Regions from separate parts of the Streptomyces sp. NPDC001137 genome, predicted to be linked through region 2. Evidence: riboswitches for the same ligand, from Rfam matches in the RefSeq annotation. Region 2 holds a riboswitch; each other region holds the start of a gene.
The links. Region 2 has a riboswitch for cyclic di-AMP ahead of ABT254_RS03380 (C40 family peptidase). Riboswitches for the same ligand answer to the same signal wherever they lie in the genome.
Positions count from the first base shown of each region.

Region 1: it holds a riboswitch for cyclic di-AMP, as region 2 does, so the genes downstream of both, ABT254_RS02355 (transglycosylase SLT domain-containing protein) here and ABT254_RS03380 (C40 family peptidase) in region 2, are expected to answer to the same signal.
Region 3: it holds a riboswitch for cyclic di-AMP, as region 2 does, so the genes downstream of both, ABT254_RS01430 (C40 family peptidase) here and ABT254_RS03380 (C40 family peptidase) in region 2, are expected to answer to the same signal.
Region 4: it holds a riboswitch for cyclic di-AMP, as region 2 does, so the genes downstream of both, ABT254_RS35180 (C40 family peptidase) here and ABT254_RS03380 (C40 family peptidase) in region 2, are expected to answer to the same signal.

Region 1 covers NZ_JBEPBA010000001.1:492,747-498,607, forward strand. The annotation lists gene ABT254_RS02340 (LolA family protein) at 1-338, opposite strand, end outside; gene ABT254_RS02345 (CHRD domain-containing protein) at 594-1,541, opposite strand; gene ABT254_RS02350 (polyprenyl synthetase family protein) at 1,690-2,700, opposite strand; cyclic di-AMP (ydaO/yuaA leader) riboswitch at 3,401-3,571, shown strand; gene ABT254_RS02355 (transglycosylase SLT domain-containing protein) at 3,576-4,058, shown strand; gene ABT254_RS02360 (HAD family hydrolase) at 4,118-4,975, opposite strand; gene ABT254_RS02365 (FAD-dependent oxidoreductase) at 5,110-5,861, opposite strand, start outside.
Region 2 covers NZ_JBEPBA010000002.1:78,143-84,003, reverse strand. The annotation lists gene ABT254_RS03395 (hypothetical protein) at 1-724, opposite strand, end outside; gene ABT254_RS03390 (LysR family substrate-binding domain-containing protein) at 901-1,686, opposite strand; gene ABT254_RS03385 (DUF5997 family protein) at 1,745-2,149, shown strand; cyclic di-AMP (ydaO/yuaA leader) riboswitch at 2,341-2,514, shown strand; gene ABT254_RS03380 (C40 family peptidase) at 2,571-4,133, shown strand; gene ABT254_RS03375 (MFS transporter) at 4,542-5,861, opposite strand, start outside.
Region 3 covers NZ_JBEPBA010000001.1:307,553-313,413, reverse strand. The annotation lists gene ABT254_RS01445 (C40 family peptidase) at 1-1,039, opposite strand, end outside; gene ABT254_RS01440 (hypothetical protein) at 1,453-1,806, shown strand; gene ABT254_RS01435 (tellurite resistance/C4-dicarboxylate transporter family protein) at 1,784-2,779, opposite strand; gene ABT254_RS01430 (C40 family peptidase) at 2,879-4,033, opposite strand; cyclic di-AMP (ydaO/yuaA leader) riboswitch at 4,042-4,193, opposite strand; gene pcrA (DNA helicase PcrA) at 4,596-5,861, shown strand, end outside.
Region 4 covers NZ_JBEPBA010000023.1:103,419-109,279, reverse strand. The annotation lists gene ABT254_RS35205 (8-amino-7-oxononanoate synthase) at 37-1,173, shown strand; gene ABT254_RS35200 (DUF397 domain-containing protein) at 1,245-1,472, opposite strand; gene ABT254_RS35195 (helix-turn-helix domain-containing protein) at 1,482-2,342, opposite strand; gene ABT254_RS35190 (ATP-binding protein) at 2,556-3,014, shown strand; partial or broken gene ABT254_RS35185 (LysR family transcriptional regulator) at 3,152-3,479, opposite strand; partial or broken gene ABT254_RS46595 (LysE family translocator) at 3,486-3,836, shown strand; gene ABT254_RS35180 (C40 family peptidase) at 3,947-4,420, opposite strand; cyclic di-AMP (ydaO/yuaA leader) riboswitch at 4,424-4,557, opposite strand; gene ABT254_RS35175 (hypothetical protein) at 4,973-5,281, opposite strand; gene ABT254_RS35170 (ATP-dependent Clp protease proteolytic subunit) at 5,289-5,861, opposite strand, start outside.

The sequences.
Region 1 (5,861 bases), on a different contig from region 2:
GGGTCGGCGGACGAGCCGTCACCCGACGTGCCGGCGCCGGACGTCAGACTGCTCTCGAGACCGCCGAGGTCCGGCAGCCCCAGGTCAGTGGTGATCTTCACCGTGCCGGACAGCTGCTGCACGTCCGACTTGGCGATCTTGTCGATGAGTTGCTGCGCGCTGATCTTCGGCAGGTCGGGGTCACCGGAGTCGGCGAGCGCCGGGACGAGCCCGATGGTCGCCGCCGCCACCCCCACCACCGCGACCGGGACCACGTACCGCGCGGCCTTGCGCCGACCCGCGCGCAGGTCGTCGGCCTCCCCGGCGGTCGTACTGTCGTCGGATTCGTACGGTGCCATGTGTGCGCTACCTCCGTCGTCGGCGGCGGCTTGTCCAACTCGCGTGTTTCTGTTGTCCACCCCGAGCCGCCATTCTCACCCGAATCGGTGATCAGTGGTGATTTCCGTGGTTTCCATCTCACCAAATCGGCCAGGAGGAAGCGTCAGCCCCGGGGGCCAACTCCGTGTACACCTGGGGTATGACGCGACAGGGCGGCGCCTGCCCCCGACCCGTAGGGGTCGCAGGGGGAAGACGCCGCCCTGGGTGAGCTCCCGTCAGTTCTGCAGGAAGACGTAGTCCGCCCGGTACGGCACTCCAACGATCGCGCCCGGAGTGCAGGAGCCGGCCGGGGCCACTCCGCCCACGGTGTTGAGCCGCAGGATCTCGGTGGTGTTCGCGAGCAGACCGTGGTGCTTGCCGGCCTGAGTGGCCTTGAGGTCGAGCTCGGGGATGTTGCCGTCCCCGTTCGGCGTCTTGGCCAGGACGGCCCCGGTCACCGCGCTTCCGTCCGGCGCGACCCACTGCGGCGTACCGGAGTTGGGCGCCACGAAGGAGTGCCGGATGCCGCCGCCGAGCAGGGCGCCGACGTCTCGCTGGGCGAAGGCGTAGCCGCCGCCGGTGGCCGGCTTGCACTCGTAGATCTGCTTGCCCTTGATCACGGACGCCTGGAAGTTGTGCAGGGCGTGACGGAAGTCGAAGGCGGCGACGGTGACCTTGTGGAGCTGGCCGCGGACGGCTCCGCCGGGGAACTCGGTGGTGTGCAGGTTGGCGTAGAACGAACCGGGGTCGGACTTGAGGGCGGCGAGCAGCCCGGCGTCCTTGACCTCGACCGTGCCGGTGACGCTGTGCCGCTTGCTGTTCTTCAGCAGGTCGGTGAAGTCGACCTTGACGCCCCCGTTGGTCCCCCGGGCGCCCTGGTGGATGTGGAGCATGGTCGGTTTGCCGGTGCCGCGCCAGGTCACGGCGACGGACACCTTGTCGTCCTGCACCTTGATGAACTCGAGCGCGGCGCCGTCCTTGTCGCCGACGGCCGGACCGCCCGCCACGGGAACCTCGTTGGCCCCCCGCAGACTGGCGGCAAGAACGGTTCCCCCGGTGTCGCCGGACAGGGTCCCCCCGGCGGCGTGGGCCGGGATCACCGCGGCGGCGATCCCCCCTGCGGCGGCCACCGCGGCGGCGGCCACCATCAGGCTCTTACGGCGCTTCGAGAACGTCGTGTTCATGCCCATGATTCTGTTTTCTCCCCGTAGACCGGCCGACACCCCCTGCGTCGGCCTTCTGGGGAGGACTACGGAAGCGATCTTATTCTGGACTCAGTCCAGATATGTGACGTGTATCACATCACTCGAACATGCAGGTCGGAGTGGCAGCTCAGCCGGCCCGATGGACGACGGCGTCGCACATCTCCATCAGCGCCAGCTTCGCATCGCACTCCGGCAGCGGGGCCAGCGCCGCTCGCGCGTCCTCCGCGTACCGCACCGTGTCCCGGCGCGCCTGCTCCAGCGCGGGATGCTCCCGCAGCCCGGCGAGCGCCTCGGCGTGCCGCGCGTCGTCGCTCAGGTCGGAGTCCAGCAGCTCGCACAGGGCGATGTCCTCGGCGAGCCCCAGCCGGGCCGCCCGCTCCCGCAGTCGCAGCACCGGAAGGGTGGGGACCCCCTCACGGAGGTCGGTCCCGGGCGTCTTCCCGGACTCGCGCGACTCGGAGGCGATGTCCAGTACGTCGTCCGCCAGCTGGAAGGCGACCCCCAGCCGCTCCCCGTACTGCGTCAGTACGTCCACGACCGTCTCGTCGGCGCCCGACATCATCGCCCCGAAGCGGCACGACACGGCCACCAGGGAACCCGTCTTGCCGCCGAGCACGTCCAGGTAGTGGTCGACCGGGTCCCGGCCGTCCTGCGGCCCCGCCGTCTCCAGGATCTGCCCCGTGACCAGGCGCTCGAACGCCTCGGCCTGGACCCGGACCGCCTCGGGGCCGAGGTCGGCGAGGATGTGCGAGGCGCGCGCGAACAGGAAGTCGCCGGTGAGGACCGCCACCGAGTTGCCCCAGCGGGTGTTGGCGCTGTCGACGCCGCGCCGCACGGCGGCCTCGTCCATCACGTCGTCGTGGTACAGCGTCGCCAGATGGGTCAGCTCCACCACCACGGCCGACGGCACGACACCCGGCGCATACGGATCACCGAACTGGGCGGCGAGCATCACGAGCAGCGGGCGGAACCGCTTCCCGCCCGCCCGCACCAGGTGCTGGGCGGCCTCCGTGATGAAGGGCACCTCACTCTTGGTGGCTTCGAGCAAACCTTCCTCGACGGCCGCCAATCCGGCCTGGACATCGGCTTCCAGAGCCTGGTCCCGCACGCTCAGCCCGAACGGCCCGACGACGGTCACGAGGGGTCTCCTGTCTGCTGGTGTCTACTGGCGGTTACACGGTTTGTCGATAGGTCGCTGACATCACTCAAGTCAGCGTATCCGGTCACCTTTCGATCACCGATGCCACCCACCCGTCCAGCCCGGGCGGTATCGGATCACGACCGGTATGTTTTTGATCAACCGATAAGAACGGATATCTATCGACTTGTCTATCGGGGTGTCGGCCGACCCGCCTCTCGGAGCACCCCCCGGCTCGTCCCCGGCGCGCCGCTCGGCGTGTCCCTCGTTTGAACGAGCCCGAAACATCCTTCCCCCACGAAACGACTCACGAGGACCTCCGGATCCCGGGCCCGGGGTGCTCGACGGGCGACCGTCATGACAACGACGTGCACCACATGACAGGTTCCGCTTTCGCCCCCCAATGAGGCGATGGGCGGCTGGTTGACTATGAGTTGGGGTCATTGCCCTTTTTGCCGTTCTTGCGGATGCCGGTGACTTGACTCACACGGCACGACGGACGCGCGGTGCCGATTCCCCCGCCGCTTCCCCACCCCCGCAGGCGAGTTGAGGCTTGGCAACCGCAAAGGATCAAGCACCCCATAAGCCTCAGACCAAGGTCAATAGGCCTGATCTGTGAGCCCGACACTTGTTCCCGCCATGTGCTCTCGCATACGTTCCCGGCCTGTCGGGCGGACGCCGAATCCTGCCGCCGCCCGCGCACGACCATCGACCGAACCACTCGCACGGCAGGAGCGGGGGAACCAGGTAGGCCGCCGGACCGGGCATCCCGGTGCGGCTAGGGGTGAAGCCGCGTCGCCGTACGGCTGCGCGGCCGGGCATCTCCCCGCCCGAACCCGACAGCTCACCTCGCAGGCGACGGAGAGGATCCCGCCATGCCTGCAACAGGTCAGCACCGCCGTCCCAGAAGCAACCGCCTCGCCCGCAAGCTCGCCGTCACCGGCACCGGCGCCGCCGTTCTCGCCCTTCCGCTCATCGGGGCGAACACCGCGTCCGCCGCCACCCCGACCGTGGCCAACGTGAAGTCGATGGGCTACGCCGACAATCTCGACGGCTGGATCAGGGGCGCCCTCCAGGTCATGAAGCAGAACGGAATCCCCGGGACGTACAACGGGATCTACCGCAACATCATCCGCGAGTCCTCGGGCGACCCGGCCGCCATCAACAACTGGGACTCGAACGCGCTCGCAGGCACTCCGTCCAAGGGGCTGCTGCAAGTCATCGACCCGACATTCCTCGCCTACCACGTGCCCGGCACGGCGATGAACCCCTTCGACCCGATCGCAAACATCACGGCCGCCTGCAAGTACGCTGCCGCGCGGTACGGGTCGATCGACAACGTGTTCGGCGCCTACTAGGCGCTTTGCGGCGGAGCCGCACAGGGATACAGCCCCGCGCCCCTTCGGGGTGCGACCGCTCACAGCCCCTCGAGCTGGCCGAGCTCCACGAGTTCGTCGAGCTCCCCGAACTCGACGAACAGTCGCTCGAGGACGACGGCGATGCCGTCGTCCTCGTTCGACAGGGTGATCTCGTCGGCCACCGCCTTGAGTTCGGGGTGGGCGTTGGCCATGGCGACGCCGTGGGCGGCCCAGTCGAACATGGGAATGTCGTTGGGCATGTCGCCGAAGGCGATCGTCTGCTCAGGACCGAGTCCCAGGTGTGCGGCGGCCAGTGCGAGGCCCGTCGCCTTGGTGATGCCGCATGGCTGGAGTTCGACGGTCCCCGGTCCCGACATGGTGACGGTGGCCAGCGAACCGACGACCGAGCGTGCCGTCGCCGCCAACTCGTCGTCGGACAGTGCGGGATGGCGCAGCAGCACCTTGCTGATGGGTTCGCACCAGAGGTCGTCGCGCCGGTCGACCCGGACCGCCGGCAGCGTCGGATGCGGCATCAGGTAGCCCGGTTCGATGAGCGTGAGGCCCTCCACACCGTCCTGGTCGACAGCCGCGTACACCTGGCCCACCTCGGCCTCGATCTTGCCGAGGGCGGTCTCGGCCAGCTCCCGGTCCAGGGTGACGGACCACAGCAGACGGTCCGCGCCCACGTCGTACACCTGCGCGCCCTGCCCGCACACCGCGAGCCCCCTGCTGCCCAGTTGGTCGAAGAGCGGCCGCACCCTGGGGGCCGGCCGGCCCGTCACGACGAGGTGCCGGGCGCCGGCCCCGGCGACCCGGGCGAGCGCGGCGAGGGACCGGTCGGACAGCGTGTCGTCGCCTCGGAGCAGCGTGCCGTCCAGGTCGGTGGCGATGAGTGCATATGCGGTGGGTGCGGCCATGATCAGAGAATACGGACAGGACGCCCCACCGACTCATCGCGAACCGGACGACGGCCCGTTGCTCCACCGTCCCTCGCCCAACTCCCTTATCCTTGTGGGCTCTTCATCATCAGGCCGGGGCCCGCGGCCCCGGCCTAGCCGTGCGCTGCCGCCAGGTGTTTGGCCAGCCTCGGAGAGGCGAACTCGGTACCGCACACGAAACGCATCACCGGGCCGTACGACGCCGCGGCCGGCAGGCCGGTGAAGTACAGGCCGGGGACCGAGGAGACGTATCCCGCGCCCAGTTTGGGTGTGCCGCGGCTCACCGCGAGACGCGTGCGCAGTTCGTGGCCGAGGAAGTCCATGGCCGCGATGTCCACCCGGTAACCGGTGGCCGCGATGACGTGGTCCGCGGACATGTCCTGGACGCGGCCCGCGTGGGTGCGCACCGTGAGCTCGCAGCAGCCGTCGGCCGCGTCCGCCCGCACGATCCGGTCGACCTCGCTGACCTGTACCTTCCCCTCGAAGCGGTCGCGCAGCCACCAGGCGCCGAGCGGGCCGAGTACGCGCCGCACCAGGTAGTGGCGGGTCTCGGCCGGCAGGTAGCGGTAGGGGTGCGGGTAGTAGCTGAGGGCCCACAGGGACCAGGCGCGGCCGAAGGGCGACTCGGGGCGCAGCCTCGGCTGCTTCCACGGCGGTGCGCCGAAGGCGACCCTGCCGCGGCCCCGGGAGACCACCCGCACCCGTGCGCCCGCCTCCGCCGCCAGCGCCGCCGTCTCCAGCGCGGACTGGCCTGCGCCGATCACGATCAGTTCCTTGCCGGCGTAGCGCGTCAGGTCGTGCTGCTGGGAGCTGTGGGAGACCGGGCCCGTGGGGGTGGGTCCGTCCGCCGCGGCGGTGGCCAGTT
Region 2 (5,861 bases):
GCTCGACCCCCGCCGCCGGCGACTCCGCCCGCCGGGCCGGGAGGAGGGGCCGGGCGGTCGCCCGCTTGCGGCCGCGTTCGTGGAACAGCGCCAGGACGATCGCGGTGCCGACCGCGATCAGGTGCTCGCGACCGGCCAGATTGGGTACGGCGATCGACTCCCACACCATCGACCCGCCGGTGAGGGCGAACACGACGGGAGCGCGCCGGACGACGGCGAGATAGGTGAAGAGGCCCACGACGGCGGCAGAGGGTCCGGTGTCCAGCACCTGCCCGATCCCGGGCGGCAGACCCAGCCCGCCCCAGCCCGGGCCGAGCGCGAGCATGACGCGCACCATGAGGGTGCCGGCAAGGGTGGTCGCGTACGAGATGACGAGCGTCCTGGCCCGGCCGAGAGTCAGCTCGGCGAGGGCGAACGCGAGGAACAGGCTCGTGATCCCGCCCCACACGGGCAGGTCCAGGGCCGGGACATACAGCGACACCGGCGTCCGCAGCAGGGCCAGCCACAACGGCAGGTCGCCCCTGACCCCGCCGAGCAGCCGCACCACCACCGCACCGGCCGGCCGCTGTGCCAGCGCATGGAAGAAGATGACGCCGAAGGCGGCCAGGAACGCCAGGAACAGTGCGGGCAGCCCACGCCGTCTGAGCTGCCGTACCGGATCGACGACGATCGCCTGCCACTCGCCGCGCAGCGTGCGCCCGACGAACGCCGCCACCCGCCACAGCCCACCGCGCGGCCGGCGGTATCCACGGCCGGCCGGGTCGCCCCACGGTCCGCGGTCGGGCAGCCGGTCCGCGGCGGCGCCTGCGCGCCGCACCCCCTTGCGAAGCAAAACTCCCCCGCCTCCCGTCCATCGCCCCACCGGATGGTCGGAACGGGGCGAGGCCACCCCGGGGGAGGCTAGGCCCGGCGGCGGGGCTTCCTTCGCTTGGCGCCCTGGGAGACGTCGGAACCGGCCCTCGGGTTGCGCCCCGCCGACTTCCCGGCCGTCTTCCCGGTCGTCTTCCCCGCCGCCGGCTTGCGCCGGGCAGCGGCCGCGCCGCCCGCCTTGCCCTTCGTTTCCGGTGCCGGCGCCCTGCGGCCGCGGGAGCTGTTGACCGTGCGGCCGCGGACGATTCCGATGAAGTCCTCGACCAGGTCCGTGGTCGCCTCCTCGGGCCAGGCCAGGGCGACGCTCGACTCGGGGGCGTCGACCAGCGGCCGGTACGTGAGGTCCTTGCGGTGGTACAGACGGGCCAGCGACTGGGGGACGACCAGGAGGCCGACGCCCGCCGCGACGAGTTCCACGGCGTCCTCGGTGGTGGCGGGGCGTTCGAAGGCGGGCTCGCCCGGCGGCCGCTCCCAGTCGAAGACGTCGTCGAGGGGGTGGAAGACGACCTCGTCCGCGAGGTCCGCCACGGTCACCTCGTCCGCCGCCGTGATCACGTGGTCCTTGGGGACGACGACGACCGTCGTCTCGGTGTACAGGGGGATCGCGCTGAAGAACGTACGGTCGACCGGCAGCCGTACGAGTCCCGCGTCGGCCCCGCCGGCCCGCAGCACGCCGGATGCCTCGGCGGCCGGTACGGCGAGGAGGCTCAGCGGGATGTCGGGCAGGCGCTCGTTCCAGATCCGCGCCCACTTGGCGGGCGTCGCCCCCGGGACGTACGCGAGCCGGAACGCCTGGGATTCTTCGGAGCCTGTCACCAGGCCAGGCTACCGGCCGTGGTCGGAGGTCTCGAACACGCTCGATACCCTGGACGGCATGAAGTCGCACCAGAGCACCCAGACGATGAAGCCCGCGACCGCGGCGAAGAAGCTGGGTGTGTACCTCGAGGCCACCCCCGCCGAGTTCCGGGAGGGTGTCGTCTCACGAGCCGAGCTCGACCAGCTCCAGGCCGAGCCGCCCGAGTGGCTGCGCGAGCTGCGAGCGAACGGCCCACACCCCCGTCCGGTGGTCGCGGCGAAGCTGGGTGTCTCCATCGCGGGTCTGGCCCGCGGCGGGATCACCGAGGCGCTCACCACCGAGCAGATCGAGACCCTGAAGCAGGAACAGCCCGAGTGGCTGCAGAAGGAGCGCGCCACCCAGGCCGAGGTCCGCAAGGAGGCGGCGCGCATCAAGAAGCGCAACGCCGAGCGCGAGGCCCACGGCGACGGTCCGCGGCCCTGACCCGACCTGTTCGCGACGGACGGTTGCCGTCCGGATCCACTGCGTGCACAACGCACGGATCTGACGGCCCGTCACGACGAAGGTCACAAAAGCGTATCGGACATTCCGGCCTTCAACCTTCACACGAGCCGCACAAGTTGGCTAGCGTGGCTCCAGGCCGCACGAGTTCCTCCGGCGAACCCCGCCGGGACGCGCGGCCTCCGCCGAATCCGGTGCGCCCCCGTGGCAGCCGGAACCGGGGACCCAACCGAACGACGGGGTGAATCGGCCAACTGCCCGCCCAGGCAGGGGCCGTAGGGCATGCCTTCCGGAACCGACCGCCCGAACCCGACAGCTAACTCGGTAGGCGGAGTACGGAAGGAGTACGGCTCCCATGGCGCCGGATCGACCATCGCGCACCGGAGGCCTCGGGCTTCCCGGTATGCGCAATTCCGCTCTCGCGACCGCCGCCCTCACCTCGGTGGCGCTGTTCTCGCAGACCGCCGACGCCGCACCGACGACGGGTGACGAGGGCCCCAGCCGCGAAGCCGTCCGGCAGCGGGTGAGCAGCCTCTACGACCAGGCCGAGTCCGACACCGGCAACTTCAACTTCACCCGCGCCCAGTTGATGGGAGCGCGGCCGCCCGCCGCCCCGCCCCGCGACCGCGGCCGCTCGGATCCGGCACTCGACTCGGTGTCCCGGCGGTGGTTCGACGGAGCGCGTGCGTCTCTGGGCCCGACGGTTCCTGCGGTGCTGCCGGCCGACCGTATGCCGGCCCCCCAGGCGGAGCCCCGGCCCGCGCGTCCGGCGGACAGCCGCAGCGCCGCCGATGAGCTGGGGGCGAGCGGCCGGCCCGTGGCCGAACTGCCCTCTGCGGAGTCCCGCAGGCCGGTGGCCGAGCTGACCGCCGGCCCCACGGCCGCGCTCCCGGCAATTCCGCAGCCCCGCCAGGAGGCCGCGCCCGCCCTGCCCGCGGCGGCCCCCGAGTCGAAGCAGTCCTCCCTGCGCAGGTCCAAGGAGCAGAACCAGCGCAAGATCGCGGCGGCCAGCGAGCTGCTGTACCGGTACACCGCCCGGCAGACCTCCGCACCGCGCCCGGCCGCCCAGGCCCTGCCGTCCCAGCTGCCCTGGCAGGACCAGGGGGACCAGACCCTCCGGGCGAACGAGGAGGCGTGGCGGCTGCAGCAGCCGACGGTCCTCGACACGGGCGTCCCCCCGGCCGGCGGGCAGCTCATGCAGCCGTCCGTGCTCGACACCGGCATGTACCAGACCGGTGAACAGCGCATGCAGCCGTCCGTGCTGGACACCGGCGTACCCGCGGTCGCGGAGCAGCGCATGCAGCCGTCCGTGCTCGACACGGGCGTAACCCCCGCCACGGATTGGCGTGCGCAGCCTTCCGCGCTCGACGCCGGCACACCCACGGCCGAGGAGTGGCGCACCCAGCCGTCCGTGCTCGACACGGGCGTAACCCCCGCCACGGATTGGCGTGCGCAGCCTTCCGTGCTCGACGCCGGCACACCCACGGCCGAGGAGTGGCGCACCCAGCCATCCGTCCTCGACACCGGCGGCATACCCCAGGCCGGAGGCTGGACCATGCAGCCGTCCGTGCTCGACACGGGGGTGCCCGCCGCCGGCAGCTCAGCCGTCACCAAGGCCGACAGGGCGATCGACTTCGCCCGTGCCCAGATCGGCAGACCGTGCCTGTGGGGTGCGGTCGGGCCGGAGTCGTACGACAACGCCGGGCTCACCCAGGCCGCCTGGCGGGCCGCCGGGGTCACCCTGCCGCGCACCACGTACGAGCAGGCGAGCGCCGGCACCGTGATTCCCCTTGCCGAGAGCCGCCCCGGAGACCTGATCTTCTTCAACGACAACTTCAGCCACGTCGGCATCTGCACCGGCAACGGCTTGATGATTCACGCCCCCGGCCCGGGCGCGGTCATCCGCGAGGACCCGGTCCACTACGCCGGTGAAGCCGCGGTCCGTATCGCCGTACGTCCCGCGTGAGGTCAGGAACACCGGTCGGGGCGTGACACCGACAGCTCGATGAACAGCGAGGCCGCCGACGGAAGTCGGCGGCCTCCTTGTTGTTCGGGCTGGGCCGTCCGAGGTCGCCGTCGCGTTCGACGGGCGTCGAGAAGATCCACCGCAAGCTCGGCACCCGCGACCGCATGAGCACGGTCCTGCGGGCGCAGCAGCTCGGGTTGGTGCCCACGCCGTGCCCCCTGGCGGCGTCGACGAAGGGCTCTTCCGGGTCGCTGCCGTGCGGATAGGTGCAGTGGCCGACCGTGTCGAGTGCCGTGTCGCCGCTGCTCAGCAGTGCCGCACGCCAGGCCGTGACACGGGCGTCGAAGGCGGCGACAGTCGCTGCCGTGTCCCCGCCGACGGCGTAGTCGTCCCTGGTGCCGAGGAGCGTCAGCCCGGGCCGGGTCCCATTCCGCCCTTGAGTCGTTCCAGGTCGGAGGGGCGGACCTGGATGACGACCAGGGCGATCAGGGCGGCGACAACGGTGAAGATCGCCGCCATGATGAAGGCCGCCGAGATACCGGACGTGAGCACGTGGTCGGACCAGGGGCTCGGGAGCTGACCGGTGTGCTTGAAGCGCAGGCGTTCGGCCGGGGTGGCCTGGGCCAGGAAGCGCGGTATCTGCTTGTGGGCCTCGTTGGTGCTGGCGGTGCCGAACATGGTGACCAGGATGGACAGGCCGAGTGAACCGCCCACCTGCTGGGTGGCGTTGAGGAGCCCGGAGGCCGCGCCGGTCTCCTCGACGGAGACGTTCGAGAGTGCCATGAGGGTGAGCGAGACGAACTCCATGCCCATGCCCAGGCTGAAGACGAGGATCGGGCCGAGAATGCTGCCCGCATAGGTGGAGTGGACGTCGGTCAGGGTCAGCCAGGCCAGGCCGGCCGCCGCGAGGATCGCTCCCACCACCATGAACGGCTTGGGGCCGAAGGTGGGCAGGAACCGGGAGGCCAGCCCGGCACCGAAGGCGATGACCGCACTGACCGGAAGGAAGGCGAACCCGGTGGCCAGTGGGCTGAAGCCCAGCACGTTCTGCACGAAGAGCGTGAGGAAGAAGAACATGCCGAAGATCGCGGCGGCGAGGCTGAGCATGATGCCGTAGGTGCCGGCGCGGTTGCGGTCGGCGAACATGTGCAGCGGTGTGATCGGCTGGCTGGAACGCCGCTCGATCAGGATGAACGCCGTGAGGACGACGACGGCCGCACCGAACGAGGCCAGCGTGAGCGCGTCCCGCCAGCCGTCCTGCGCCGCTCTGATGAAGCCGTACACCAGCAGCACCATGCCCAGGGTGGACGTCAGCGCGCCGGCGAGGTCGAAGTGGCCCGGATGGCGTTCGGACTCCTTGATCCAGCGGGGCGTGGCGAGGGCGATGAGCACCGCGATGGGGACGTTCACGAAGAGCACCCAGCGCCAGTTCAGCCACTCGACGATGACCCCGCCCGCGAGCAGCCCGATGGCACCGCCGCCCGCCGAGACCCCGGCGAACACCCCGAAGGCGCGGTTGCGTTCCGGACCCTCGCGGAAGGTCGTGCTGATCAGGGCGAGGGCCGTCGGGGACGCGATGGCGCCGCCGACGCCCTGGAGCGCGCGTGCGGCCAGCAGCTGGCCGGAGTTCTGCGCGAGCCCGCCCAGCAGGGAGGCCAGCGCGAACAGCAGCACCCCGAAGATGAACATGCGCCGCCTGCCGAGGATGTCCCCGGTGCGGCCACCGAG
Region 3 (5,861 bases), on a different contig from region 2:
CGAACGGCATCTCGTCGACCGGCGCGATCTTCACGGGCTCCGACGGATTCGGGGCGTGGATCATCATCCCGTTGCCTACGTAGATGCCGACGTGGCTGATGCCGGAGTAGAAGAACACCAGGTCGCCCGGGGCGAGTTCGGAGCGGGAGACGCGGCGCCCGGCGTCGATCTGGGCGTAGGTCGTGCGGGGCAGGGAGATGCCCGCGGAGCGGTAGGCGGCCTGGACGAGGCCCGAGCAGTCGAAGGCGTCCGGGCCGGTCGCGCCCCACACATAGGGGCTGCCCAGCTTGGAGTACGCATACGAGAGGGCCGCCGCGGCACGGGAGCCGGGCGCCTCGGCGGTCGCCGTTCCCAGGGACACGAGGCCGTCCCGGCCACCCTCGGCGGACCGTGAGGCGTGGTTGCTGCCGTCCCCGAGCCGGGCGCGCTCCGCGGCCGACAGCCGGGACACCAGCCGCCGCGCCGCATCCAGCTTCCCGGTGATCGTCTTCTCGTCCCGCTTCAGCTCCGCCTGCCGCGACCTGAGCCCGGCCAGCTCGATGCGGGCGGCCCCGCGCAACTGCTCGATCTCCCGCAGCTGTTCCCGTACGTCCGCCACGGCCGCCGCCTGCCGGGTGCCCGCCCGGTCGACGAACTCGGCGCCCGCGAGATAGTGGTCGGGGTCGTCCGACAGCGCGAGTTGCAGTGCCGGGTCGAGACCGCCGTCCCGGTACTGTGCCGCGGCCATCGAACCCAGCTCGTCCCGCGCCGAGTTGAGCTTGTCCGTCTTGCGCGCCGCCTCGTCCCGCAGTGTCGACAGCCGCCGCTCGGCGGCGTCGGCCTGCTCCTTCGCCCCGTCGTACTTCTCGGTGGCGGCCTCCGCCTCCTGGTACAGCTTGTCCACCTCCGCCCTGACCTGCGTCGGCGTCAGGTCCGGCTCGGCGTGCCCGGTCCCGTCGAAGCCCGTCGCGGTCGCCGCGCCCGCCACGGCGATGGTGAACGCCGTGCGGGCCGGAGTTCCGCTCAGCGAGCGCCGACTGGGCCTGCGGTGCGCTGCCACGTGGACTGCCCGTCCTTTCGTAGGACCCCCCGTTCTGGGGCGGCTTACGCGTCCGGCGGCGGCCCGCACAGGGGGAGCTGGCCGCCGCCGGACCTTCTCGGCGGTGGTGGCCGACTGCCGCCCCTGGCCCGGGCGGCGGTGGGGAGCCGGTCACCTGGTGGAGGACGCTAAACCTGTCTGTGTCGGCTCGGTAACGCGATGTGCGGAAGTGCCCTCGGCGGATCGCCGGCTGACCGTATGCGGCCGTGATCCAGGACTCGTGCCGTCGACTTCACGCAGTGCGCTGACCGATGTGGCGGTTCCGGGACCCCTACGGAATGCGGAGTGCTATGGGCCGCATATATGCACGACCCACCGATGAAGGCCGGGGCGGTGTCCGGCGCCCCGTGCGCCCCTGTTTAAGCTCCGGCCCCATGGACGTACTCATCCATCTCTTCGTCGGCCTGCACATCATCGGCATCGCCGCGCTCCTCGGCGGCTTCCTCACCCAGATGAAGGCGATGGGCCGCGGCGAGGCCCGCTTCGTCCCGGCGATGCTGCACGGCGCGCTGACGATGCTGGTCACCGGCGCGATCCTGGTCGGCCTCAACCAGGCCGACGACCATCACGTCAACAACATCAAGATCGGCGTCAAGCTGGCCCTGCTGATCGTGATCCTCGGCCTGGTCTATGTGAAGCGGGACGAGGAGAAGATCGACAAGAGCCTGTTCGGGCTGGTGGGCCTGTTCACCACGGCGAACATCTTCATCGCGGTGCTGTGGACCTGATGCCGGCCCGGGCCGCGGCGACGGCCCCCGCGCCGACGGCCAGCCACGCCGCCACCGCGACCCACAGCAGCACCTGCCCGGGCCCCCTGAGCCACGGGGCGTCGAGGGCGGCCGCGACGGACAGTACGGCCGCCGCCGTCGTCCCCAGCGCGAAAACGGTCGCCCAACGCCGCACGTCGTAGCCGCGCCGCGGCCGGACCGCCTCCGCGACGAGCAGTACGGCGTACGAGGTCAGGTCGAGCACGAGCAGCGCCACGGTGACGGCGCGCAGGACCCCGCGGTCGTCGTCGTTCCACAGGTACAGGCGCGCGCTGTCCGCCGCGACCAGCCTCGAGCCGGCGAGCGCCGAGATGGCGAGCGCGCCGCCCGCCACCCACTGGTCGCCCGGCCCCTCCGTCACCTGTCGCAGATCGAAGAGGGCCAGCACGCAGCCGTAGAGGACGAGCCCCAGCCAGAACAGCGCGAGCGCCGCTTGCGCGAGCCATGCCGTCGCCCGGGCACCGGCGAGCGTGGCGCCGAGCACCGCGAGGCCCTGCGTGGCCACGCAGCACAGGAACACCGCGCCCGGCATACGACGCCGCCAGTGCCGTGCGACCTGCACCAGCAGCAGCGGCCACAGCACGGCCCCCAGGGCGAGCAGGGCCGCCGCGAGGGTCTGCCGTCCGAGGGCGCAGAACCGGGTCCCGAGCACGGTGGTCGCCGCGACGGCGGTCAGCGCGCCCGGCGTCCCCGCCTCCCTCCGCCACCTCGCCGGTTCCCGCACGAGACGGACACCGAAGCCTGCCGCAAGCACCACCCAGGCGACACAGGCCAGGCCCAGGGCGACCTGTGACAGCACCTCGTGTCCCGTCAGATGCAGTCCGACCGACACAATGCCGGTCGCCATCACGGCGGCCCCGGCCGCCGGTGAGCGCCGCGCCCACCAGGCGCGGAGGAAGGTCGGGCCGGACTCGGGGCCGATGCTGCCGGGCATGGGGCCGATGCTAGGGAGTGCGGCGCGGGTTCAGGGCGGGCCACGCGCGCGTGCGTCACAAACTGCCCCGCACGCGCGCGTGCACTGCTTCCCGGTGCCTCAGGCGGGCCGCACCACGCTGTGGATGATCGATGCGCCGCCGTAGTAGATCGACTCCTCGCGGACGTAGGCGCCCGGCTTCGGGGCGTGGATCATCATGCCGTTGCCGATGTAGACGCCGACGTGGCTGATGTCGTCGTAGAAGAAGATCAGGTCGCCGGGCTGCGCGTCGGTGAGGGAGACCGTGGTGCCGGCGTTCACCTGGTCGTAGGTGGTGCGCGGGAGGTCGACGCCCGCGGCCTTCCAGGCGGCCTGGGTGAGGCCGGAGCAGTCGTAGGAGTCGGGGCCGGTGGCACCCCAGACGTACGGCTTGCCGATCTGGGCGCGGGCGAAGGCGAGCGCCTTCTCGGCCTTGGTGGCGTACGAGGAGTCGCCGGCGGAGGTGGATCCCGTGCCCGCGGAGGAGCCGCTGTCCTGGGCCGCGGCCTCTTCCCTGGCCTTCTCCGCCGCCGCTTGCTGCTTCGCCAGTTCCGCGGCCTTGCGGGCGGCCTCCTCCTCCTTCTGCTTCTGGATCGCCGCGAGCCGGGCCTTCTCCTCGGCGGTCAGCTTCGACAGCAGTTCGCGCGCGTCGGAGAGCTTCTTCTGCACCGTGGACTTGGCGGTCTGCAGGTCGCTCTGTGTCTCGGTGAGCGTCTGAAGGCTCCTGGAGGCCTCCTCGCGCTTCTTCATCGTCGCGGACTGCTGGGTGAAGTAGTCGTCGACCGCGCTCTTCTGACGGGAGGTCAGCCGCCCCATGAGCTGCGTCTGGTCGAAGTAGTCCTGCGGGGAGTCCGCGAGCAGGAAGGTCGCCGTGTCGGGTGCGGCGGCTCCGGTCCGGTACTGGGCCGCGGCGAAGGAACCGAGCTGCTCCCGCTCTTCGTTGAGCTTCTGCGTGCGCTTGGCGACGTCGTCGAGGAGGGTGTCGACGTTCTTGCGCTGCTTCGTGGTCTTCTCTTTGGCCGCGTTGTACTTCTCGGTGGCCGACTCCGCCTGGCGGTAGAGGTCGTCGACCTTCTTCTCGACCTCTTCGAGGCTGGGCTTGCCGTCGGCGGCGGGGGCGGCGTTCGCCGACTGGGACAGCAGGGCCACCGAGGTGAGGGCGGCCGTGGCGAGGGCGGGGGTGCGTATGCCTGCTACGCGCGTACCCGCGGGGCGCGACTTGCGGTGCGACGCCAAGGGAGGCGACTCCTTCCGTCTTCCGCCTACCGAGTTAGCTGTCGGGTTCGGGCGGGTGCTTCGGAAGGGTTGCCCTACGGTCCGTGCCTCGAAAGGGAGGACCGATTCACCCCAAGGTCGGTGTGGGTCCCCGGCTCCGGATGCGCGGCGGCGCCCCGGACTCGGCGGTGGCCGCGCGGCCCGGCGACGTTCGCCGGTGGGGGTCGTGCGGCCTGCCGGAACGGTAGCCAACCCGTGTGGCCTCTGTGAAGGTTGATGTTCGATATGCCCGATACATTTTCGTGACCTTTGGTCAGCGGGCCGCACACGGGCGTCAGTCCGGGTAGGACTGTGACGGCTTGTGCGTGTTCTACCGGATCGGTGGCAGCTGTCCACTTCGGTGGCTGCCTCGACCTGTTCGATTACGGACCGTGATGGCGCGGTTCTCGAGGGACACCTCGCGGCCAGGTCCGGAGGAATCGGGGATTCCGCGGCCTGCGAGGCCCGGGGGAGTCGGCGGATTCCGGCGATGTTCTCAGGGCGGCGGCGGGCTGTCAGTGGGGCGCCCTAGACTCGGAGAGCGATGAGCAGCCTCTTTGACGACAGCTTCCTGGCGAACCTCCAGGCCCCCCGCGGGCACGAGGAGGAACCTCCGCCGCCGCCCGAGGACGATCACGGACCGGAGCCGGTCCCGGACGATCTGTTCGGCGGGAAGTTCGACGTGCCCCCGGACAGGGATGCCTACTACCGCAACGGCACCCCTCGCCCGGCGATCGACCCGGCCGCGCTCCTGGACGGGCTGAACGAGAACCAGCGCGCGGCCGTCGTCCACTCCGGCACCCCCCTGCTCATCGTGGCCGGCGCCGGCTCCGGCAAGACCCGCGTGCTCACCCACCGCATCGCCTACCTCCTGGGCGAGCGGAACGTGCATCCGGGCCAGGTCCTCGCGATCACCTTCACCAACAAGGCCGCGGGCGAGATGAAGGAGCGCGTCGAGCAGCTCGTCGGCCCGCGCGCGAACGCGATGTGGGTGATGACCTTCCACAGCGCGTGCGTGCGCATCCTGCGCCGGGAGAGCAAGAAGCTCGGCTTCACCTCCTCCTTCTCGATCTACGACGCGGCCGACAGCAAGCGCCTGATGGCCCTGGTCTGCCGCGACCTGGACCTCGACCCCAAGCGCTACCCGCCGAAGTCCTTCAGCGCCAAGATCTCGAACCTCAAGAACGAGCTGATCGACGAGGAGGACTTCGCCGCCCAGGCCGCCGACGGCTTCGAGAAGACCCTCGCCCAGGCCTACGCCATGTACCAGTCGCGGCTGCGCGAGGCGAACGCCCTCGACTTCGACGACCTGATCATGACGACGGTCAACCTGCTGCGCGCCTTCCCGGACGTCGCCGAGCACTACCGCCGCCGCTTCCGGCACGTCCTGGTCGACGAGTACCAGGACACCAACCACGCCCAGTACGCGCTCGTACGGGAACTCGTCGGCACCGGCGCGCACGACGAGGACGTACCGCCGAACGAGTACGACCTGCAGCCCGCCGAACTGTGCGTCGTGGGCGACGCCGACCAGTCGATCTACGCCTTCCGCGGTGCGACCATCCGCAACATCCTCCAGTTCGAGGAGGACTACCCGAACGCGACGACGATCCTGCTGGAGCAGAACTACCGCTCCACCCAGACGATCCTCTCCGCCGCCAACGCGGTCATCGAGCGCAACGAGTCCCGCCGCCCCAAGAACCTGTGGACGAACGCGGGCGCGGGCGCCCGCATCACCGGCTACGTCGCCGACACGGAGCACGACGAGGCCCAGTTCGTCGCCGACGAGATAGACCGTCTCACGGACGCC
Region 4 (5,861 bases), on a different contig from region 2:
TGTCTGTCCACTGCCTACAAAAGCCCCGGAGGAGCCATGGCGTTCGGCTGGATCGACGAACAGGCGCGGCTGCGCCGCCGCGCCGGACTCGTACGGACCCTGCGCCCGCGCCCGGCCGACTCCCCGCTGCTGGACCTCGCGAGCAACGACTACCTGGGCCTGACCCACCATCCGGCCATTGCCGAGGGTGCGGCGGAGGCCGCGCGGACCTGGGGCGGCGGCTCGACCGGTTCGCGACTGGTCACCGGTACGACGCAGCTCCACACCGAGCTGGAGCACGAGCTCGCCGACTTCTGCGGTTTCGAGGCGGCTCTCGTCTTCTCCTCCGGCTACGCGGCCAACCTCGCCGCGGTCACCGCGCTGGCCCCGCACGGCTCGCTGATCGTCTCCGACGCGGGCAACCACGCCTCCCTCATCGACGGCTGCCGGCTGGCCCGGGGCACCACCCAGGTCGTCGGGCACGCCGACCCGGAGGCGGTGCGCAAGGCGCTCCAGACCCACGAGGACGGCGCGGCCACCGCGGTGGTCGTCTCCGACACGGTCTTCTCGGTCGACGGCGACGCCGCCCCGCTGGCCGAGCTGGCCGCCGCCTGCCGGGAGCGCGGCGCGGGACTGCTGGTCGACGACGCGCACGGCCTAGGCGTCCTCGGTGACGGCGGCCGCGGCGCCCCGCACGCGGCGGGCCTGGCGGGCGCCGACGACGTGGTCGTGACCGCCACGCTGTCCAAGTCGCTCGGCAGCCAGGGCGGAGTCGTCCTCGGCCCCGCCCGGGTCATCGACCACCTCGTCAACGCGGCCCGCACCTTCATCTTCGACACGGGCCTCGCGCCCGCCGCGGCGGGCGCGGCTCTGGCGGCACTGCGACTGCTGCGCCGCGAACCGGAGCGTGCGGCACGCGCGCGTGCCGTCGCCGGCGAACTGCACGCACGCCTGACCGCCGCGGGTCACGAGGCGGTACGACCGGACGCCGCGGTGGTCTCCGTGCGCGCTCCGTCCCCGGAGGGGGCCGTGCAATGGGCCGCCGACTGCCGTACGGCAGGGCTCGCCGTGGGCTGCTTCCGTCCTCCTTCCGTGCCCGACGGCATCTCAAGGCTGAGGCTGACCGCCCGCGCGGACCTCTCCGAGGCGCAGATCGAACGCGCTGTACGTGTGATCGGCGAGACGCGACCATGAGTCGGCGTGACACGGCCGTGTGCCGCACGATGCGGAACTGATCGGAACTGGCCAGGGCCGATCGGGACTGATCAGGACTTGTATGCGGCCGTGAAGTCCGTCCAGCTCTCGGGGGAGAGGAGCAGGGCGGGCCCGGCCGGGTCCTTGGAGTCGCGCACGGCGAGCAGTCCGGCCCACGGGCCGGAGTGCGGCCGTGCCGTCTCCACGCAGTTGTTCGCACCCGTGCTGTAGCTGCTGCGCAGCCACCGCACGCCGTGCAGATCGGTACTGGAGGGTACGTTCCGAGGCAGTGCTGACATGGTGCCTCCTTACGCGCCGTCACCTATCCCGGCGATGTAATCCAACGAGTCCTCGGGCGAAAGGGCGTGGCTCTGAAGGGCGTTGAAGGCCTCGGTATAGGCCCGGAGGTCTTCTTTCCGTTCGAGGTAGAGGCTACTCGTCAAGTGGTCGAGAACAACCACGTCCAGATCGGAAGTGCTCGAAAATGAGAAGATTACGAAAGGTCCGGTGACGCCGACATGCGCTCCGGCAGCGAACGGCAGTACCTGAAGCCGCACTTGAGGTAGACGCGCCGCCTCCAGGAGCCGTTCGAGCTGCTGGTCCATGACCTCGGGGCCGCCGATCTCCCGGCGCAGCACCGCCTCGTCCAGTACCGCGCTCAGCTCCAGCGGCGGATCCGAACGCAGTACGTCCTGCCTGGCCAGCCGTACCTCGACCAGGGCGTCGAGCCGTTCGTCGTCCAGTCCGCCGACGGCTGCCCGGGTCACCGCGCGCGCATACGCGGGCGTCTGCAGAAGGCCGGGCACCACGGACGTCTCCAGCGTGCTCATCGAGCTCGCCTGGGACTCCAGACTGATGAAATCGCGGTAGGTCGGGGGCAGTACCCCGCGATAGGCGTGCCACCAGTGATGCCGGCCGCCTCCTTCGTCGGATCCTGCCAACACCAGCAGCAATTCACGGAGTTGGGCGTCCGCCACGGCGTAGGCGTCCAGGAGTAACCGCACATCGGCCGGTTTCACCCCGCTGGCGCCGGTCTCGATCCGGCTCACCTTCGACTGGTGCCAGCCCACGAGCCGGGCGGCCTCACCACTGGTGAGCCCCGCGCTCGTGCGTAACGCACGCAGTTCGGCGCCCAGTTTCCGGCGGCGCACCGCGGGACCGTGTTGCATGCGCTTCTCCTTACTCCTTCCGTGCCACCCAAATACGGTCTCTCGTCGCAGAGTTCACCGCTTTGGGGGACAGATATATGCATATCTTGGTGGATCGCCACCCGTGACGGGCGCGGTAATGGCAGTCTGGCGACGAAGCACCAGTCCGGGACCGTACTCGAACCATCCGCTCCGTGTCGGACTCCGGTCCCGTGGGAAAGGGACGACCGCGCCATGGCAGACCATTTGGAAGCATCCGTCACTCTGCCGAGCGATCCCGCCTCGGTCTCCGCGGCCCGCGGCTTCGTGGTCACCACGCTGGCCGAGTGGGGACTGCCGGCGGACACGGAGGCCGCCGAGACCATCCGCCTCATCGTCTCCGAACTCGCCACCAACTCGGTACAGCACACCTTCGGTCAGTCGCCCACCTTCACGGTGGACATCGAACTCCACCGGGACGAGCAGCTCCGCATCGGTGTCACCGACAGTCACCCCCGCTTCCCCAAGCGGCTGCCCGCCGCCGTGCAGCAGGACAACGGCCGCGGCATGGTGATCATCCGCTGGCTCGCTGCCGAATGCGGTGGCCGACTGCATGTCCGCCCCACCCGCGAGGGCGGCAAGACGGTCACCATCGAACTCCCGTGGACGGTACCGGCCCAGCCCGTGACGGCGGCGGGGCAGCAGGAGCCGTAGTCGCTCAACCGAGCCGCGCCCGGCTGAACGCCCCGCGCACAGCGCCCGGAAGGCGTCCGCGGCCGGTGCCACCTCGTCGGGGCGGTGGGCGACCGAGACCGTACGGCGCAACTCGCCCCCTTCCAGCAGGTGCATCCCTCCACGTCGGGATGTGCCCGGCGGAACGCGCTGAGCACCGGCGGCAGCAGCTGGATCCCCGCCGTCAGGAACGTCCCCAGCAGGCGCGTGCCGCCCGAGAGCCCGGTCAGCTGCGCCAGTTCGTGCCGCGCCCGCTCCCATTCGTCCAGCACCCGGCGCCCGGGCAACGAGCAGCTCTCCCGCACCCGTCAGGCGCGCCCTGCGGTGATGCCGCACGAGCAGCGCTGTGCCGGCCTCCCGCTCCAGCTTCGCCGGCTGCTGGGAGGGCGCGGGCGCCGTACAGCCGAGTCGCTCGGCGGCGCGGGTGATCGAGCCCGCCTCCGCCACGGCACCCTCGTCTCCCGCCGGGCCGGTGTCGCCTGCGCACTCGGTGTCGGGGGCGGGCCGCTTCTGCAGACGGCGCTTGCGGTGGCCGGCGTCGCCGCGGTCCTGGCCGCCGTTCCGGCGCTCTTCCGGGCACTTCGGCTGCTCGGCGGCGGCTACGGTGCTGTACGTGGGCCTGAGGACGCTGCGGGGGCTGCGCCGGTCCCGTACGGGGAGCGTCGAGGTGCCGGTGTCCGCCGCGCGTAGGGGTTCATGACCAATGCCCCGAACCCCAAGGCGCCGATCACCTTCCTGAGTCTGCTGCCGCGGTTCGTGCCCGCGGGCGGTGCGGCGCTGCCCCGGACGCTGCTGCTTGCTGCCGGCGGCTCTGGGGGCGGTGCTTCTCCTCGAAGCGCCGCCGGGCCTTTGATGTCGCGTCATGCCCCGCGGGGGCGACGGCACGTCAGGTTGCCGTCGCCCCCGCGGGAGAGTCAGCTGACCCGGCCGTACCAGACGCTGGAGGTCCAGATCTTCTGCAGCTTCACGACGTCCCCGGACTTCGGGGCGTGCCAGATCTTCCCCTTCCCGGCGTAGATGCCCACGTGGTAGACGTTGGAGCCCGAGTGGAAGAACACAAGGTCTCCGGCCTTCCGGCTCTTCGCGGAGATGTGCCGGGTCTTGTTGTATTGCTGGGCCGCCGTACGGGGCAGTTTCTTGCCCGCCTTCTTGAACGAGTACAGCGTGAGCCCTGAGCAGTCGAACCGGCGTGGTCCGCTGGCGCCCCACTTGTACGGGGAACCCTTTTTGGAAGCCGCGATCTGAAGTGCCTTCGTCGCCATGGTGGCTGCCGAGGCGTCGGAGGCGACGCCCGGGACCACGATGGAGCCGCCCACTGCGGCGATGGTGAGGGCCGAGGCCGTACCGGCCCGGACCATCAGCGACGGGACACGATTGAGCGCAGTCATGCGCAACCCTTCGTCAGCCGCCTGTGAAGGATGACCTGTCGGATTCGGGCTGGCGAAGTTGCCCGGCCGCTGACGCGGCTTCACCCCAAGGGCTGCTCGACCCGGTCATGGCGTGACCGTTCCGGCGACCCGTCTTGCTTGGGTCCTCCACTCCTGCCGATCCACTCCTGTCGACCGGTCATCCGGGCGGCGGCAGGACTCGGCGTCCGCCCGGATCGCCCCGCCGCTGCGGCGGGGGCTTGTCGTCAGACAGGGATCTTCACCCATACAAGTCCGAAAATCCCAATGGAACCGGGAGTTTGTGTCGTTACTCACCACTCACCCGTTCGGGTGGACACCCCTGCGTTCGAGGGGGCGTTGAGGCCCCCGAGGAGGCCCGGACCAGCACCGGAGCACCAGATTCCGGCCTTGCGGCAGGCGCGTTGCGCAACCCTGACGGTCGCGAAAAAGGAGCCGCGACTACGCCGAATGGGGGTACCTCGTTTGGTCCGTTTGACCTCCGGTCCGGACGCTTCGCCGACAAGCGGAAGGCCCGGACCGGTCATACGTGCGTCAACTGTGGGGCGGTGGCGGCACCGTGACCCGGGCGGTGCGCCGCTCCCCGTCGAGCACCCGCAGGGCGCGCCCCAGCGTCGGGGCGTGCAGTTCGGTCTCGCCCCGCTGGTGCATCAGCGCCAGGGCGTCGCGCAGCTGGGCCGCCTTGCTCACCAGCGCCTGCGCGGCCCGCAGCCCGCGATACGTGTCGCCGTGCTGCGCGGGGTTGATGCGGCCGAGCAGGTCGACCACGTCGAGGTAACGGTCGATCAACTCACCCTCGGCGTGCGTGAGGGCGGGCAACGGCGGGAGTTCGGGTGGGAGCACCGGCCGCTCACCGCCCGGTGGGCGGGGCGAGGGTGGACTTGCGGCTGGGGATGATCCGGTCCACCAGGCCGTATTCCACGGCTTCCTGGGCGTTCAGGATCTTGTCCCGCTCGATGTCCGCGGCGACTTGCTCCGGGCTGCGTCCCGTGTGCCGTACGAGCATCTCCTCCAGCCGGGCCCGCATCCGGCCCAACTCCTCGGCCTGGATGGCCAGATCGCTGGTCTGTCCCTCGATGGGTTCGGCCAGGAGCGGCTGATGGATCACCACGCGTGCCCCCGGCAGCGCGAACCGCTTGCCCGGCGTGCCCGCCCCCAGCAGCACCGCGGCGGACGAGCCGGCCTGCCCGAGGCAGATCGTCTCCACGTCGCAGCCGACGTACTGCATCGTGTCGTAGATCGCCGACGTGGCGGTGAACGAGCCGCCGGGGGAGTTGATGTAGAGCGAGATGTCCCGGTCCGGGGCCTGGTACTCGAGGTGCATGAACTGGGCCATCACATCGTTCGCCGAGGTGTCGTCGATCGGCGTCCCGAGAAAGACGATCCGCTCCTCCAGGAGCTTGGAGTACGGATCCATCGTCTT